DNA from 3 places in the Bacillus salitolerans genome. Region 2 is predicted to be linked to each of the others. Evidence: riboswitches for the same ligand, from Rfam matches in the RefSeq annotation. Region 2 holds a riboswitch; each other region holds the start of a gene.
What was found. Region 2 has a riboswitch for cyclic di-GMP ahead of ACFSCX_RS09230 (diguanylate cyclase). Riboswitches for the same ligand answer to the same signal wherever they lie in the genome.

Region 1: it holds a riboswitch for cyclic di-GMP, as region 2 does, so the genes downstream of both, ACFSCX_RS24305 (DUF5667 domain-containing protein) here and ACFSCX_RS09230 (diguanylate cyclase) in region 2, are expected to answer to the same signal.
Region 3: it holds a riboswitch for cyclic di-GMP, as region 2 does, so the genes downstream of both, ACFSCX_RS10605 (hypothetical protein) here and ACFSCX_RS09230 (diguanylate cyclase) in region 2, are expected to answer to the same signal.

Annotation. Positions count from the first base shown of each region.
Region 1 is NZ_JBHUEM010000055.1:190,534-196,257, reverse strand. Features, by position in the region: gene ACFSCX_RS24310 (hypothetical protein) at 1-431, shown strand, start outside; gene ACFSCX_RS24305 (DUF5667 domain-containing protein) at 572-1,999, opposite strand; cyclic di-GMP riboswitch class I at 2,079-2,161, opposite strand; gene ACFSCX_RS24300 (WxL protein host-binding domain-containing protein) at 2,295-3,359, opposite strand; gene ACFSCX_RS24295 (WxL domain-containing protein) at 3,429-4,007, opposite strand; gene ACFSCX_RS24290 (S8 family serine peptidase) at 4,403-5,724, shown strand, end outside.
Region 2 is NZ_JBHUEM010000011.1:41,144-46,867, reverse strand. Features, by position in the region: gene secA (preprotein translocase subunit SecA) at 1-349, shown strand, start outside; one part of gene prfB (peptide chain release factor 2) at 439-510, shown strand; one part of gene prfB (peptide chain release factor 2) at 512-1,540, shown strand; cyclic di-GMP riboswitch class I at 1,654-1,736, shown strand; gene ACFSCX_RS09230 (diguanylate cyclase) at 1,930-5,724, shown strand, end outside.
Region 3 is NZ_JBHUEM010000014.1:94,853-100,576, forward strand. Features, by position in the region: gene ACFSCX_RS10600 (S41 family peptidase) at 108-1,088, opposite strand; cyclic di-GMP riboswitch class I at 1,346-1,429, shown strand; gene ACFSCX_RS10605 (hypothetical protein) at 1,483-1,842, shown strand; gene ACFSCX_RS10610 (oxidoreductase) at 1,924-2,970, opposite strand; gene ACFSCX_RS10615 (aromatic acid exporter family protein) at 3,370-4,437, shown strand; gene ACFSCX_RS10620 (hypothetical protein) at 4,725-5,117, opposite strand; gene ACFSCX_RS10625 (DUF6359 domain-containing protein) at 5,383-5,724, opposite strand, start outside.

The DNA.
Region 1 (5,724 bases), on a different contig from region 2:
CGATTGATATGATCCAATCCTTTTTAACACATGAGTTTACTGGTCCAAGTGAAGAATTACATGATATTTTAACAGAATTACATACTACAGGGCAGATGAACGAGCGGCTATTTGACTATTACTCCAAGTATTATAAACCGTATGTAATAGAGACGAATTACCCCAATTTTATCAATTCTTATGCATTAACGTGGCTGCATGTTGCGCATGTAGGTGAATACGAAATGACAGTGAACGATATCCAAATTCATTCAGAAAGTGATCATGCCTATGATTTTGTTGTTCAGGTTCACTATCAACAAGATGGGAAAACAAAAAGAGAGACAGCAGAGGTGAAAGGGCGTATTAACGTAAATGATGAAGGGAAAATAGCACGAATTCGAGATCTAAATGGTGATGAACTTCTGGAAGCGATGCAAAGAAGTGAGTAAGAAGTAAACCAATAGTATATGTGTACTACACATTATATGTATAATACAATTCCAAGTCGCTAGCCCATTCTCTTGCTGAAAACTTTTCTACCTTCTTCATAATCAAAAAAAGAGTAGGACTAGCCCCACTCTTTTTACTGCTATTTGTTTTCTTTTCCTTTTCTCTTCTCATCTTGTTTATTTGATTCTTCATGCTTGCGCTCGTCGGCTTGTTGATTACCTTCTTCCTCATTACTTACAGTCTCAGATGGTTTTGCTTCAGCCTTCGTTGCTTTCTCATCTTGCTTCTTCTTATTTTCAGGTTCAGCTCGATTTTGAGAATCTTCACGTTGTTTTTCTTCATTTTTCTTTACTTCATTACGCTTTTGTTCGTCAGCTTTTTGCTTCTCTTTTTCATCTTTCTTCACTGATTCATTCTGCTTCTCATCAGCCTCTTTTGCCTCTTCTTGCTTCTTCGTAGCTTCACGTCCCTGTTCAGCACGTTTTTGTGATTCTTCCCGTTGCTTTTCTTCTTGTTTCTTTACCTCTTCACGTTTTTGCTCATCAGCTTTTTGGTTTTCATCTTTTTTTACAGACTTACTTTGTTTCTCGTCTGTTAATTGCTTTGGATCTTCCTTCCCACGATCTTCCTTCTCTTTACCTTTTTCAAGAGCTACTTTACCTGCTTTATTGGTATCTTCATTCATCTCAGTAAGAAGCTCTTTCTTCTCTTTCGCTAATTCTGCGTTCAATTCAGCAAGTTCTTCATTATAATCCTGTTCATTCATTTCGCCATCATCTAGTTCTGCTTCAAGATCAGCACGCTTTTGTTCAATTGCAAGTTCCTTCTCATTAAGCTTTGCTAGGGTCTTGTTGATCTTCTTCTCCAGCTTCTCTTGTGCTTTTAATATATTCTTTACGAGAGCCTCTTTTGCTTGTGGATTTTCCACTTTTTCTAGAGCAGTTGTTAAGGCAACAAGGTTAGCTGCCATTTTTGCTTCAAGTTCAGCACGTATAGGGTCTACTGGAGCTTCTGTTGCAACTTGACCTTCATCGCCTTCCGATAAAGGTGTTTCCGCTGGTTGCAATTGTTCGTAAGTAGCAAGTGCCAATTCTTGTTGCTCAATTGCCTTTTGAAGAATGTCTTGTGCTAGTTCCACTTGACCGCCTGCAATTAATACTTCAGCTTCTTTGATTCTTTCTTCAGCAAATGTTGAAAGTAGTTCAGCCTCTTTCACCGAATCAAAGGTTAAAGACAGCTGTACATTTTCACGTAATATTTTAAAAAAGTAAAAGAAATCACCTGGTAACAAAGAGGGCAAGTCTGCTTCAGCAGCTATCTCATCTGGCGTCTCTTCTGCTGAAGTACCTTCTTCTACTACTTCATCCTCAGTAGTAGGCTCTGAACTTTCAGTTGTTGAATCAACAGTTTCGACTGGTTGGTCTTGTTGAACCGTCTCTTCCACTTGTGAATCCGTGGACTGTTCATGATTATCTGCATAGGCTTGTCCAATTCCAATTGAAAAAGCAAAAACTGATGTAACTATACTTGTTGCAAGCACATTCTGAATATTCTTATTAAACATCATAAAAAATCCCTCCAACACAAGTTATTTGAATCGGAAGAATTTCGAATTCTACTTAAAAATAAGTAAAGTATCTCAATTCTTCAGCAGATCAGCCACCCTAGTATAAACCGTAGGTCTGTACCTTTGCGTCTCTATCTTTCAATAGGTTTGCCTTTTTCAAATGAAGAAACGACGATATTTCATTCTTCATATTAGTAAGAATATACAGTATCTTTTCTAAAAAGAATATGCATATTTTTTTCCATTCAAAGTAAAATCCTTTTTTAGGACGGCGGCTTCCTACAAATGATGAAGCTTAGTATGAATCATTTGGATTTTGTCCTGGATACTTTCGATCTTTTCTTTTGGATTTTGGTTTTTTTATCATCCATATTAAGATCAAAACAATGATAAATAGAACAATCATTATGGTTGTCCATGGAAATGTCTTAGGGGCAATTGCGACTTCTCCCCGTTCTTCCATTTTTTCTTGTGTCTTCTGCACTTCATTATTTTCAATCGATATGGTTTGTTCGTAAGATTGGGTACTTCCATTCACATCCAGTGATAAACTAACATCGTATGTTCCTGGTTCTAATGTTCCTTCTGACCATCTAATCGGATAATGAAAAGTCGTCATAGGCGCCATTTTAAATGAAGGAATTTCTCCTGTCATGGAGAACGTTGTATCTTCATTCTTGGTGATCTTGTAGGTTCCCGATATATTTGGAACAATGACCGGATAGCTATTTTCCATTGGAACCATAATCGCAATTTGCTCGGGAGAAAAGAATGGTTTGTCTAATTCCATTGAAGGTGTCTCGTTATAATCTGTTACATCAATCTGAACACCAATGTTAATTGCTTTGTATTGGTCAATCAGTAGTTGTGAGTTTTCTTCTTTCTGTGTCAATTCTTTTGTGCCTTTAAAGACTCTAAACTCTACACTACCAAGTAACGTACCATTAATATTTGGAATATTTAGTGTAAATTCAACGAGCTCAGACTGCAAAGGTTCAAGTGTTACTTCAGTTGGGGTAGTGGCTATTTTTTGAAATTGAAAGCTTTCATTGATAATTTCCGTTCCTTTTAAAACAGGCTCTGTTTGGTATAAGATCCCTTGATTTCCACTATAAGCATTCAAACTTCGAATGATAACATTCAAATTCTGTTCACTGTCATTGATAATACGTGCTTGTAACGTAACAGTATCATGAGGTGTTCCTTTGAAATGGTAATATCCTTTATTACCAATTTGTGAATCTGGAAAGATTGGTTCCACACGGAATTCAAAATTATTTTCCTCTGCATATACTGAAATAATTGGGTAAGATATAAACATAAAGGCTAGTAAGATCAAGCATAATAACAGGTGTTTCATTAACAACCACTCCTAAAAATTAAAAAGTCCCCCTTAGTATTGGAGGACTTTTAAAAAAATAATCATTTATTAAGGAGCTGTATTTATAGTTACAGTTGCATCTGTTTTGTATGTTTTTGCATAGGCATTAGCAGGAATAGTCAATTCTACACCTAGGTTACCAATTGTGTAGGAACCCATACCACCATTTAGTGACGCGGATAAAACTTTAACCGTACTTCCATTATCTAGTGCTGTTCCTGAAGCAACGGGAGTGATGGTTGTAATGTCAGATGAAGTCGAGTCTTTCTTATTAATTGTAGGTACTCCGACTACTTTTAATGAATTCGTAGCAAGAGATTTTCCGCCAATAACATAAGCTCCATTACCATCAACTTCTTTGAATTGAGTTAATGTTAGTGAAAGGTTCCACCCCTCACCCGTACCTCTTGCATCCGTGATATCACCAATAGCCCAATTTGCAGTAGATTTCACTAGAGTACCATTTAATGTTGCTGGTAAACCAGTAAATGTCATGGATCCTCCAGATAAAGTCCCGCCTTGAACGGTTGAAGTTGTAGAAGCAAATGAATGCGTGCTAAATGCAGTTGCAACAATACCAAAAGCCATTGTAGTAACAATAAACTTTTTAAATAGAGATTTTTTCATCTATGAATTCCTCCTAAAGTATATGAGATCAAAACACGAACGACTAGACAACAAATAATCATATTTGCTGATTTGGCTCGCATTCACTTAGAAGGTGAATTTGAATTTCATCAACAACGTAATCATACGAGGTTTAGAGATTATTGAATAGATAGATTCCATTTCCAAATGAGGATTTCGCTGGTAAATAATCATTTGTCACAGGAACTGTTTACATTAATTAATAGTATCTCTTTATATGAAACAATGAGAATTTCTTCGATTAGTGTATGTTTACATCCTCGTGGCCATTTTTATGGCAACATTGGTAATTAAAAGCATATAGGCATAATCATTCCTCGAGATTATGATAGACATATATACAGCTAGATCTTACAAATGAGAGGAGAACATTTATGAAAAGGTTACTATCAATTCTTACGGCCTTATCACTTACTTTAACGTTTATACCTTCATTTGCAGGCGCTCAAGTTCAACAAGAACGCGTGTTAATTCTTTTTAAAGACAAAGTCGATAAAACGATCGTTACAAAAGCAAAAGGAAAAGTGAATCGTGAGTACAAACATGTACCGGCTCTTTCAATTACATTACCTTCTACCGCAATTAAGGGCATTCAAAATAATCCTAATGTAAAAGCAGTGGAAAAAGACATTGTTCTTAAGGTGAAATCACAAACCGCTGATTGGGGGATCACAAGAACAGAAGCACCAAAAGCTTGGGGAGCTAACTTTACTGGTAAGGGTGTAAAGATTGCGGTTGTGGATACTGGTATTGCGAGACATGACGATTTAGTCATACCTGGTGGTATATCATTTGTATCTTACACAACTTCATTCCATGATGATAACGGACATGGAACGCATGTAGCAGGAATAATTGGGGCGAGAAATAACTCTATTGGTTCAGTTGGGATTGCTCCTGAATCAGATATTTATGCGGTGAAAGTGTTAGACCAACATGGTTCTGGATACCTGTCAGACATCGTCGCAGGTGTTGATTGGTCTATTAACAACAAAATGGACATTATCAACTTAAGTTTAGGGACAACCACTCACTCTTCTACTCTACAACAAGTCGTAGATAAAGCATACAGCCAAAACATCCTTATTGTAGCCGCGGCTGGGAACAACGGTTCAAGTGACGGAAGTGGAGATACGGTGAACTATCCGGCTCGCTATAGCTCAGTTATTGCGGTTTCTGCGACAGACTCTTCTGACCGTCGTGCTTCTTTCTCAGCGACTGGAAGTACAATTGAAGTGGCTGCTCCGGGTGTAAGTGTGTTAAGCACCTACTTAAACAATCAATATGGACGTATGAGTGGGACTTCTATGGCAGCTCCTTATGTAGCTGGGAATTTAGCATTATTAATACAAGCAAACAGCTCGTTAAGCGCAAAAGAACTCCGTACTAAACTACAACAAGGTGTAGTTGATCTAGGTACTGCAGGTATAGATCATTGGTATGGATATGGTTTAATTCAAGCTCCCAAAGCCGAACAGATAATTGAACCAGCTCCAGCTCAAGAGACGGTTCTTTATGATACTAAAACGACGGTAGTTACGAATAAATCCGTATATAAAGCTGGAGAAAAAATCAATGTAACCATGACTGCCTATGATCATAATGGAAAAGTTTTAATTGGAGCTAACGCTAGGGTTGTTGTTTACGACCCGCTTGGCACTGGTAAAGTATACAAAGGCATCACAGACTCAAGAGG
Region 2 (5,724 bases):
TGATAGTAAATGGATGGATCATATTGATGCGATGGAACAGCTTCGCCAAGGAATTCATTTACGTGCTTATGGACAAATTGATCCACTTCGTGAATACCAGATGGAAGGATTTGCGATGTTTGAAAGTATGGTTGAATCGATTGAGGAAGAGACCTCCAGGTATATTATGAAGGCACAAATTCGCAATAACCTTGAGCGACAAGAAGTGGCTAAAGGGCAAGCCGTCATTCCAAATGCTGATGGTCAAAAGCCAAAACGTAAGCCGGTTGTGAAAAGTGTTACAGTCGGGAGAAATGATCCGTGTATTTGCGGAAGTGGTAAAAAGTATAAGCAATGCTGCGGAAGCTAACATATTATAAGGATGGAAAGTAAGCTTATGTCGTATGGCATAGGCTTTCTTCACGAAATATATAGAAAAGGTTCTATGAGGTGAACACAATGGAATTAGTAGAAATCAGACATGAACTTGAAAAAATGGAAAAGCGTTTAGCTGACTTTAGGGGGTCTCTTTGACTTAGAAGAGAAAGTGGCACGTATTCGTGAGCTTGACGAACGAATGGTTGAACCAAACTTTTGGGATAACCAACAAGCCGCTCAAACCGTCATCAACGAGGCAAATGGGTTAAAAGATCTTGTGAATCAATTTAATGATTTAAATGATGCATATGAAAATTTAGATATGACATACGAGCTGTTGAAGGAAGAAAATGATGATGATCTTCTTAAAGAGCTGATTCAAGAGGTTAAATCTTTAACAAAGGAATTCAATGAATTTGAGCTTCAGCTATTGTTGAGCGAACCATATGATAAAAACAATGCGATTCTTGAATTACATCCAGGGGCTGGTGGTACAGAATCACAAGACTGGGGATCAATGCTCCTACGAATGTACACGCGCTGGGCAGAACGCAAAGGGTTTAAAGTAGAGACGCTTGACTATTTACCTGGAGATGAAGCTGGGGTAAAAAGTGTTTCGTTACTTATAAAAGGTCACAATGCTTATGGATATTTAAAGGCAGAAAAAGGTGTACACCGTTTAGTTCGTATCTCTCCATTTGATTCATCTGGACGCCGTCATACATCCTTTGTATCTTGTGATGTATTGCCAGAATTTAATGATGAAATTGATATTGAAATCCGCACGGAAGATTTAAAGGTTGATACGTACCGTGCAAGTGGAGCTGGTGGACAGCACATTAATACGACCGATTCTGCCGTTCGTATTACGCATCTTCCAACAAACACAGTGGTGACGTGTCAAACGGAGCGCTCACAAATTAAAAACCGCGAACGCGCGATGAAAATGCTGCAAGCAAAGCTTTATCAGAAGAAGATTGAAGAACAACAAGCTGAGTTGGATGAAATCCGTGGCGAACAAAAGGACATTGGTTGGGGAAGTCAAATTCGTTCATACGTTTTCCACCCATACTCGCTAGTTAAGGATCATCGCACCAATTATGAAGTTGGAAATACCCAGAGTGTGATGGATGGAGATTTAGATCCATTTATCGATGCATTCTTACGATCAAAATTAAAATAGACAGTCCCATAACTAGGATAAAACACTAAAATTGTTAATATTTAGTCGTTTTATCCTAGTGCTTTTTACGGAGATAGTATATAATGAAAAAAACGTTAGAAATGTCCGAAAACTCGATATAGAGGCAAACCATTCTAAAGGATGGGACGCAAAACTAAAGGGGCTAAATCATTAGATAAGCCAGCCAGTTGCAATCTAGTTCAGCAAATACCCTTTTTTAGGGTGTTTTTTTTCTTCTTCAAAAAATCAAATGATAAACTTCAATAAATTCTGTACATAAAAAATTAAGTAGTCTCATGCTGCCAAGAAACAAGGGACTAGCATAGTTTTGTGATAATTGATTTGGATTGTAATCTATAAATCTTATGATAGGACTGTGATGTGAAGTGGTGAGAATAGTAGATTCAAGTGAATACAAACTACTTAAGGAAGTAGAACACGACGATGGTTTAGGTAAAACATACACAGCTTTTGATAGGCAGCATACCCCACTTTTGCTTCATGTGATACCGAGTACGATGACTACCTTTATTGGCGAAGAACATATTAAACTCAGGTTAAAATCTCTTGCTCAGAGCCATTCGTCTTTTCTGCCAATTCGAAAGGTTTATTGTCAACAGGGCGAAGTGATAGTGGAGTATGAGAATCACCAAAATTTGGTCACTTTGCACGAATATATGAAAGGGAAGACGTTTAAGGATACGATTAGAATCCTTGAGAAAATAGCCATTCAATTAGAGGTTTTGCATCATGAAAGTGTAATACAAGGAGCGATTGTACCTAGTTACGTATGGATAACTGAAGGAAATGAAGTTAGATTTATGCCGCTTTATACACAATCACCATATGAACTACTTCACGGAATGCAAAGACCTCATTATCCTTATTTCGCTCCAGAGCTGTACCATTTAAATAAATTTGATATGCGTACAGATATTTATAATCTGGGGATTTTGTTTTATGAAATACTAACTGGCACAAATCCAAATAACATGGTGACAAAGCAGAATAATGTAACGATTGAACAAATGGATCTACCTTTTCATTTAAAGAAATTAGTTCTACAGATGATTCATAAACGTCCAGTTAGTAGGCTGCAATGGGTAGGACAAATAATAAATGAACTTCAAAGAATTCAAGGGAAGGATCATCAAGAAAGAAACTCAGATACATGCTTGTATGGCTCCCACTATTTATACTCGCCTGAATTTATTGGAAGAAAAGAAGAGTTACAGATTCTTTCAAAACTAAACCGTTCGATTATTGAAGGAAGGTCACAAAGTATTCTGATCAGTGGCCCAACGGGAAGCGGGCGCAAGCGCCTATTTTTTGAAATTACCGAAGACTTTTCAGGGCAAATTGATTATTATGTTTCAAGAGCAGATGACACTCCATATTCAGTCATTGAGCAGCTTGTGACAAAAATAATTAAAATATCGATTGCACGGCCGATTCTTCATCCTATATTAAATCATTTACCTGGTTTAGCAGAAGTATTTCCTAAACTGAAAACTGTTTATAAGCATCAGTTAGAGTCACAGGATTCACCAGCCTTCTCTTTACTCCAGACAGAACAGTTTCTTGTTGATTTCTTTATTGACTTTCTAACAATATCTGAAACGAGAATCGTGTTTGGTATTTACTCAGCTGAAAGGATGGATCCTTTTTCACTCTCGATATTAAAACGATTATTATCGTTAGAAGAAATTGTGTTAGGTGTAATTGGGATTGGTGAGGCTCATGAACTAGGTGAGCTTTATGAAGAAGGGATAGACCTTCAACCTTTACCGTTACGTGAGTATGCTCATTTTTTATTATCTATTTTTGGAAAGGCAAGCTTCTTACAAGAAAAATTAATAGAACGGCTGTACCACTATTCCAATAAGAATTTGACAAAGACAATAGAGCTTGTTCATTATTTAGCTGATACAAAGCAGCTGTATATTCAGCATTACAGCTGGCATTTAGTGGATAAGAACATCCGTGCTTTATCCTTACCACCATCTGATGAACTGATGATCAATCATAAAATACAGTTGTTATTAGAAGAGGAGAAACGAATCTATCAGGTTTTATCTCTTGTTCAAATACCTATCGTGAATCATCACAGCTTTTTATCGATGATTGCCAAGGTGGCGGGTGTTGAGTCTAGTGAAAAGGTGTTACAAGCGATAGAATCTATTCAAAAACAAGGCTTGTTGTTGAGATTAATGACGAATTATGAATTTCCATCACTAACGATTAGGGAGTTTGTAGAAAGTACGATTGATGAAACGAAAAAAGACTCCATTCATCACGAGCTTGCCATGCAGTTAATAGATGGAAGACACTACTCGATGGTTGCGTATCATTATAGTCAAAATGGAAATTGGAGAAAAGCAGCGCTCTTTTATTTAATCGAGGCAAGAAGAAGCTTTCGAGCTAGTCTCTATATAAAGGCTGTAGAAATGATTGAAAAATCTGTTCATATATATGAACAGTATCTGGATGGCATGCCACCCAAGGCAATGCTTCTTTTAATGGGGTATAGCTTCGAGAGATCAGGCCAATTGATGAAAGCCATTGAGATTTATAAACAGTTACATGAGCAATTCGATTCGATTAAAGCCCTTATACGACTAGGATTTTCTTGTTCGAATACGAAAAACTACGTAGTATTTGAGGAGGTAGAGGGGAAAATTGAACAGCTAAGTTTAGATGCTGGTATCCCGGTAAAGTATCGAATTGAGCTGAAAATTATTCTTTCAACCTGGAGTATTATTACAAAGCGAGATTTTACATTGGTAGAAGAATTAACACAGTTACAAAATACAGCAAGTGAATCTTTACGCAAGGAACTGGGTGTTAAAAATTATATCCGCCTTTTATATAATACACATAATATGCTCTATCACCAGAAAAAGCCATGGACTGAACGGGAACGGTTTATCTTAGAAGCTCAGTCGCTTGCTGAACAGCATGATCAGAAATTCCTGTTAAGTGGAATCTATAATATTATCGCAATTGGACTCATGGATGAGGATTTATTGCGAGCGAAGGATTTTTATTTTAAAGCAGTAGAAATGGCTAAATTACTTGGTGATAAACAGAATGAAAAAGTTGCCAAAGAGAATTTATTCGTTTGTTACAAGCTCTTAGGGGATATACCGAACTCATTTGAGTTTGCTGAAAAGGTTCGAGTGTTAGGAAATAAAATCAATCAGCCAAATGATACAGGTTTTTTAAGTGAATATATCAATCATTATCTCTTTATCGAAGACTTTCAAAATGCCCAAATCATGATTAACAAAGTAAAGCGAGAAGCGAAAAAGAATAAACAGATCAGTATTCGAAATCAAGTGTTTATTTTTCAATTCAAGCTATATGTTCAGCGTAATGACGTACATAAAGTGTTTAAAATGTGGCCAGCTGTGAGGCGGGTATGTGAAACAAACAATATGGTAGAAGAATTACGTGAACTGGAGTTCATGTATCTTCTATTTACAAAAGACTTTGGAGAGCTCATTCATAAGGTGAGTATACAGCTTGAATCATCTCTGTTAACTTTACAAGAACGAATTGAATGTATGATTTACAAAATTACAGCATTACAAGAAACGGCAAATTATGAAGAAGCGTTAGAGCTTACGAGAGCGTTAGAGCAATTGATTTACAAAACGAAATATTATGGCTATCTAGGTCACGTTTGCTTACTAAGAGGGATGTTTTACAAAAAGCAAGAGCAATACATTCAAGCAAAAGTAAACCTGACTAGAGCAAAAAATAATTTCATAAAATTAACGAACGATGTCAAAGTCCAATTTGTTAATCAACAATTAGTAGAACTCCATGATAAGCTAGTAACAAACATTATGGCAGAGCATCAGCATGTAACCAATCTGCTAGTGAATTATGAGGTATTGTTTGATAGTGTAAAGCGGATTAATGCTTCCTTATCCCTTGAACAGCTTAGTAAAAATATTGCGATTGTCTTATATGAAAACTTTCTAATCGATCGCATCCATTTGTATACGACACGAAAAAATGGGAGAAAGCTATTATCCATCAATGAAAAAATTCAGTTAGTAGAAGCAAAAAATATGGAAGATGTTCTGGCTAGAATTGATCGCACCCGTACGTATTCTAGTTTCCAGGTCGACAATTCAACCTATGTCTGTTTTCCGGTATTTTCTGATAAGGATGAA
Region 3 (5,724 bases), on a different contig from region 2:
CAGTTCTTGATTCAAGCACATAATATAGGCTATATTTATAAATAAAAATAGGCCGAGGAATCTATCCTTCGGCCATCAAATATACCGGTAGCGCGCAGTTTTTGAGACTACTTCGTCAAGCCTTCCTCAATTTCTTCCATTAAAAACTGATACTCTTGCTTGTCTTTGTATTTTTCTTTCACATACTTTAATGCCTCATTATAAGCACGATCAAATGCTAGTTCCTTACTCACCTTAATATCAGGCTCCACTCCCGTACCTTCCCAATTTGTGTTTGTAATGGGATTCACCGCTCTTCCAGTAGGAATAAAGACCCTAAAGTGTTCTGTAATCTGTTGAACTCTACCTGGATGTGCCCCACCACCGGTTACTTCACCTATGACGGTTGCCCTATTTAAGTTTTTAAGATTATAGGTGAATTCTTCAGCTGCTGAAAAGGTATAATGACTCGTTAAGATATAAACTGGCTTATTTAGATAACGTTGGCCAGGGGTGTATGGGAGTGTCCAAGATTGTCTTGTTTGTCCTTCTGGACGATAATAAAAATTATTCAAGTGAGTAACCTCTTCAAATAGGTAGCTCGTAATCAGCGCAATCATGGCTGGACTACCTCCACCATTTTTACGCAAATCAAAAATAAGTGCATCTGTATTGGCGATAAAATTCATAGCATGAACTGCAGTTTCTCCGCCTAACTGTGTATCAACAAAATTCCGTAAATCAATATAGCCGATATTTCCGTTTAGTCTTTCCACCTTGTAAAAACCATAATTGATAGACTTTGTCTTTCTACGATATTCTTCTAGCATCTCCTCTTCAATTTTTTCTTTTTCTATTGATTTAGATTCAGTAGAATACATGACTTTTAAGTGGCGATCTCTCGTGATTTTCTGTAAATCCTCCGTTAATACGTTTGAAAAAACAAACGGATCTTCTACCCCCTCATACTCTCCATTTGAAAGCTTACCTAGGATTAACTCAGCCGTTTCCTTTGCTTTATCCGGAAATATATAATCACTTTGTAAACGCTCTGCTAATTCCTCTACTACCTCTTTCTTAAAATCTTTATTCGTTTCTGTTGTGTTCATGGAATCACTCCTTTCAACAATTTTGATTACACTATTTATATTTAGTCATATGATAGAGGATTCCTGTTTTCATACGAATTCTTTTTGAAAATTACATGATTTCTGTCAATAGTATGATGTCTCTAGTAGGTACATAAAACTACATAAAACTTCAAACTGTCCAACATTTCGCCTATTTTTCATGCTCTATTTCATCGTTTAAAACAAAACTATTGCCTCAGTTCTATACCGAATTATCCTTGTATAATGTAATAAGACATATCCATTGGCAAACTACTTGAAAAAGTAGGACGCAAAACTAAAGGGGCTAATCCTGCGGGGAATGCCAGCCAGTTGCAATCCACTCCCTTTAGTACGTATTTTAACAGATTATTAGGGAGAGGAAAGATCGAGAATGAACTTCAAAGAAGTAATTACAACTATTAATCAATTAGTAGAAAGAGTGGATTTAGTTAAGGCAAGGCAGAATATAGAATTAAATATTAATATAGTTAATGCGAATAAGAGGTTTCTATCTCAAGATGCAAGAGAGTTACTTGATTTTATCAATAATCAGAGGGGTACTAACTCAGATACGATAACAAGAACAGAAATGGTAACTATTAGTGCCATTAATAGCTTTGCTAGTAAATTTGATGTGAAGTCCATTAGAAATACAATAAAAAATAAAGAACAATTACTAATGAAAAAAGGAATATGGACTCTTCTTAATAAAGATGCCAAAGTTATTTTAAAAAGTATTGGTTCAATATAAATCATTTTATTAAAAAAGACAGAGGTCATCATAAGTTTGACATCTGTCTTTTTTATGAATAGGGCACACTTACGACTTTAATTAGTCCATGTATACGACACTTTTTTCAATACTACTTTTTAGGGCAGCATCAATAATCTTAATAACAGTTAGCCCGTCCTCAGCCGTAACAGGCAATTTTACGCCTTGCAAGAGACTACGAGCAATGTCTTTATAATACGTTAAATATGAGCCTTTTAAAGTTGGAACAACGGTGTGTTCTTCTTGTTCCTCCTTGACAATCACAAGCTTACCATAAAATTCAGGGTTATCCGCTCCCCATGTTGAATCAATAGGTTTCAAACCCGCCTTCAATGCATCTTCTTGTCCATCAATTCCGTATTTAATAAAGCTTCCTCTACTTCCATGAACCTGGAACCTTGGACCAGCATTCAAAACGACAGCTCCCGAATGTAAAATGACTCGAAGGTTATCGCGATAGCCTAACACAATATGAAAATAATCATCTGTTTTTGCATGCGTACGTTGACCAAACACATCTGCCCACACAAAATGGGGTTCACCAAATAAGTGTAAAGCCTGATCAATTAAATGAGAGCCTAAATCATACAATGAACCTGAACCTGGACCTTCGTTTTCTTTCCATCGATCACGAACAACTGGTCTATAACGATCGAAATGGGCTTGATATGTATTGATTTCCCCGAGGACCCCTTCATTTATTAAATTCTTGATTGTTACATAATCATTATCCCACCTGCGATTATGATACACGCTTAATAGGAGGTTTCGTTCGTTTGCAATTTTTATTAGTTCTTCACCTTCTGACACCCTCACCACCATTGGCTTTTCCAAAATGACATGTTTTCCAGCGAGCAAGCTTTGCTTAGCCATTTCATAATGAAGACCACTTGGTGTTGTTATCACGATTAAATGAATTTGCGAATCCGCAAGTATATCTTCTAACCTGCTGACCACCTCGATTTCTCCTAAGTCCTGTTTTACTTTATCTATTTTAGAACTTACAACTTTCACAATCTCAAAATCATTTAAAACAGTTAATAAAGGAGCATGAAAAGTCTGTCCTGATAATCCATATCCAACTAAACCAACGTTAATTTTCGCCATATTTGTCCTCCAAAGAACACATTATTTGTGGCTATTATATAATTTGTTCTAGGAAGTTACTATTGATATGTTCATAAAGAGTTTTTCCTCACCCTCCACTTATTGTTAGTTGAGGACTGTACGATGTAGGTCACACAGACGTTGCCACAGGTTATGGCAACGTCTGTGTCCTATTATCGGGTTCTTACTGGTGTTTATCCCCCACTTATACTTCTTCCAACCTTTTAAAGTTTTGAAGTGGAGGTCATAGCGCCAGTTAGAGCTGGACAAATGGCTAGTTTACCCATTTACTTTTTGGCATTAGTACGCTTGAATTAGTGTAATGATAAATATTCCTGTTTAACCAAGTTTATTTAGTTCTATAATAATTATAAAAAAGAAAAAAGGATTTTGTCTATCATGCCAAAAAGGGTAAAATTTGTTGGGGGAAGAATTGTTAAAACCGGGATTGCTGTATTTGTAACGGCTTTTATTTGCCATATACTGAATTGGCCGGTTATGTTTGCGGTCATAACAGCCATTGTGACCATTGAACCTACGGTGGCAGATTCCATAAAAAAAGCGTTTGTTCGTCTTCCTGCTTCAGCAATTGGTGCTGCATTTGCCATACTGTTTACTTTTTTATTCGGGGATAGCCCTTATTCCTATGCTTTCGTCTCCCTTTCAACCATCATCGCTTGCCATAAACTAAAATTACACGATGGAACTTTAGTGGCAACCTTAACTGGTGTCGCCATGATTTCAACAGTTCATGATGAGTACTTTTCCTCATTTTTTATTAGACTTGGGTCTACTAGTACAGGAATCATTATTTCTGCCCTTGTTAACTTTTTCGTCATGCCACCTAACTATTCAAAATCCATTACAAACAAGATTCATGATTTATTGGATAAATCCGGCGACATCTTTGATTCAAGATGTCTTGAGTTACTAAATATACAACCTCTCAGCAAAGACTTAAGGGGAAATTTTCAAGCCCTTGTAAAAGATGTTGATCAAACTGAAACGTTATGTACTTATCAAAAAGATGAATGGAAATACCATCGAATCAGTCGAAAGGAAATACGTGATTTCCATTATAAATGTAAAAAACTCACCACTTTGCGCCAAATCATATATCATCTTGGAAACTTAATCTACCTCCCTTCAGTTCATATAGAATTGAGTGAGGAAAAGAAGAGGATGATTGTAGAATCAGTGAAATCGATAAAAGGTATATTCCATTCTAAAAATTTCCACATTCCCGATTCGCACCATCAACAAATGAATCGATTGAGAGAGTGGTTTTCCAAACAACAGCATACTTTGTATTTAGAAGACGAATATCATCAGCACCTTTCAACTGAAACGCTCATTTTATATGAACTACTTGCCATTCATGATTTAGTAGAGGAGCTGAATAATATACAATCCCTGGAAATACGACATCAATTGTTATTAGAGAAAAATAAGGGACACGGAGTTTAATATTCCTACTTAACCCATGGCCCTTTTTGTATTTGATTTGGAGGTCTTTTTAAATAAAAAAACCATCCTAAAAGGATAGTTTTAATGTACGTAATCATCATTTTCTTCTTCAATGATATCTAAGTCATCGAGCATTTCTGTGTTTCGCCTAATTTCTTTCTTGCATTTATCGATAATAGTCGTGATGTCCTGATTCGTATAATGCTGATCGGGAAGCTCTACATCGAAAGCTTGTACATAGTAAATAGATGCAAGCTTTAACTGCTTCTCAGTTGCTGGCCGTTCTTTTAGCTGTTTTTTTTTACTTGTTTTTGCAGACGTTCTATTAAGTATTTAGCTTCGGCTTTACATGAGTACGTAAATTCCTGACCTAGTTCTTTTTCTAAAAGATCTAGTTCTTCCATTTGCTCCTTAGAAGGCTCCTCTGATAGAACCTTATCTAGAACTTCATTTATTTTCTCAGCTAGCTCCTCATGGAATTGTCCGTCATTTTTTATAACATCCTCGACTTTATCATACCAAGAGGCGTGTTTTTCAATATAGGAACGCCATTCCTGCATAAACACGTTTAAATCGTATTTATCTTCATTCCATTGAATTTTATTCATATATTGTTCAAATGCAGAAGCAATTGACCGGGAGATGCTTATTTTCACCCCGTGTGGTAAATTTTTAAACATGTATGATGGTACCTCCGTCACATTGTTTACTCTAATATAATATCTTAGCACAATAGAGTTAGGTTGAAAATAATTTAATATAATTTAATCATTTTTATTAAAGCTATTGCCTTCATTTTAACTTAATAAACGTTATATAACAAATTTGTTTTCCTATTAATCTTTTTCATACTAAAATGAGAACCCTTTTGATCTATGAAAGGTGTCCTGAGCTTCCTGTAATTCAAAAGGCTTCCCTCTTTAGAGAGAAGCCTTCTTTTTTTATTTATAATGTTTCATTTTCAAGGATATAATCTACAAGCTTTAGAATTTCTTCCTTGTCTTCTTGATCCATATTGTTTTTGTTCATCTTGGAAATGTGTTCACGAACTTTTTCTAAGTTCTCATATGCTTTGCCAACGTTACCTTTCTTTAGTTCATTTTCTACTGAAGCGAGCTTGGCAAAAATAGACGTTTTCATGCCTCTGTTCGCATCTGCATTTGTCACCATTTCTTTAACGTTTTCAATGGTAGCAGCCATCACGTTAACAGTGATTGATTGAGTTGCTTCTACGTTTCCAAGTGTGTCTGTTGCACGGAATGATACTTCTGTTGTTCCATCCGTATC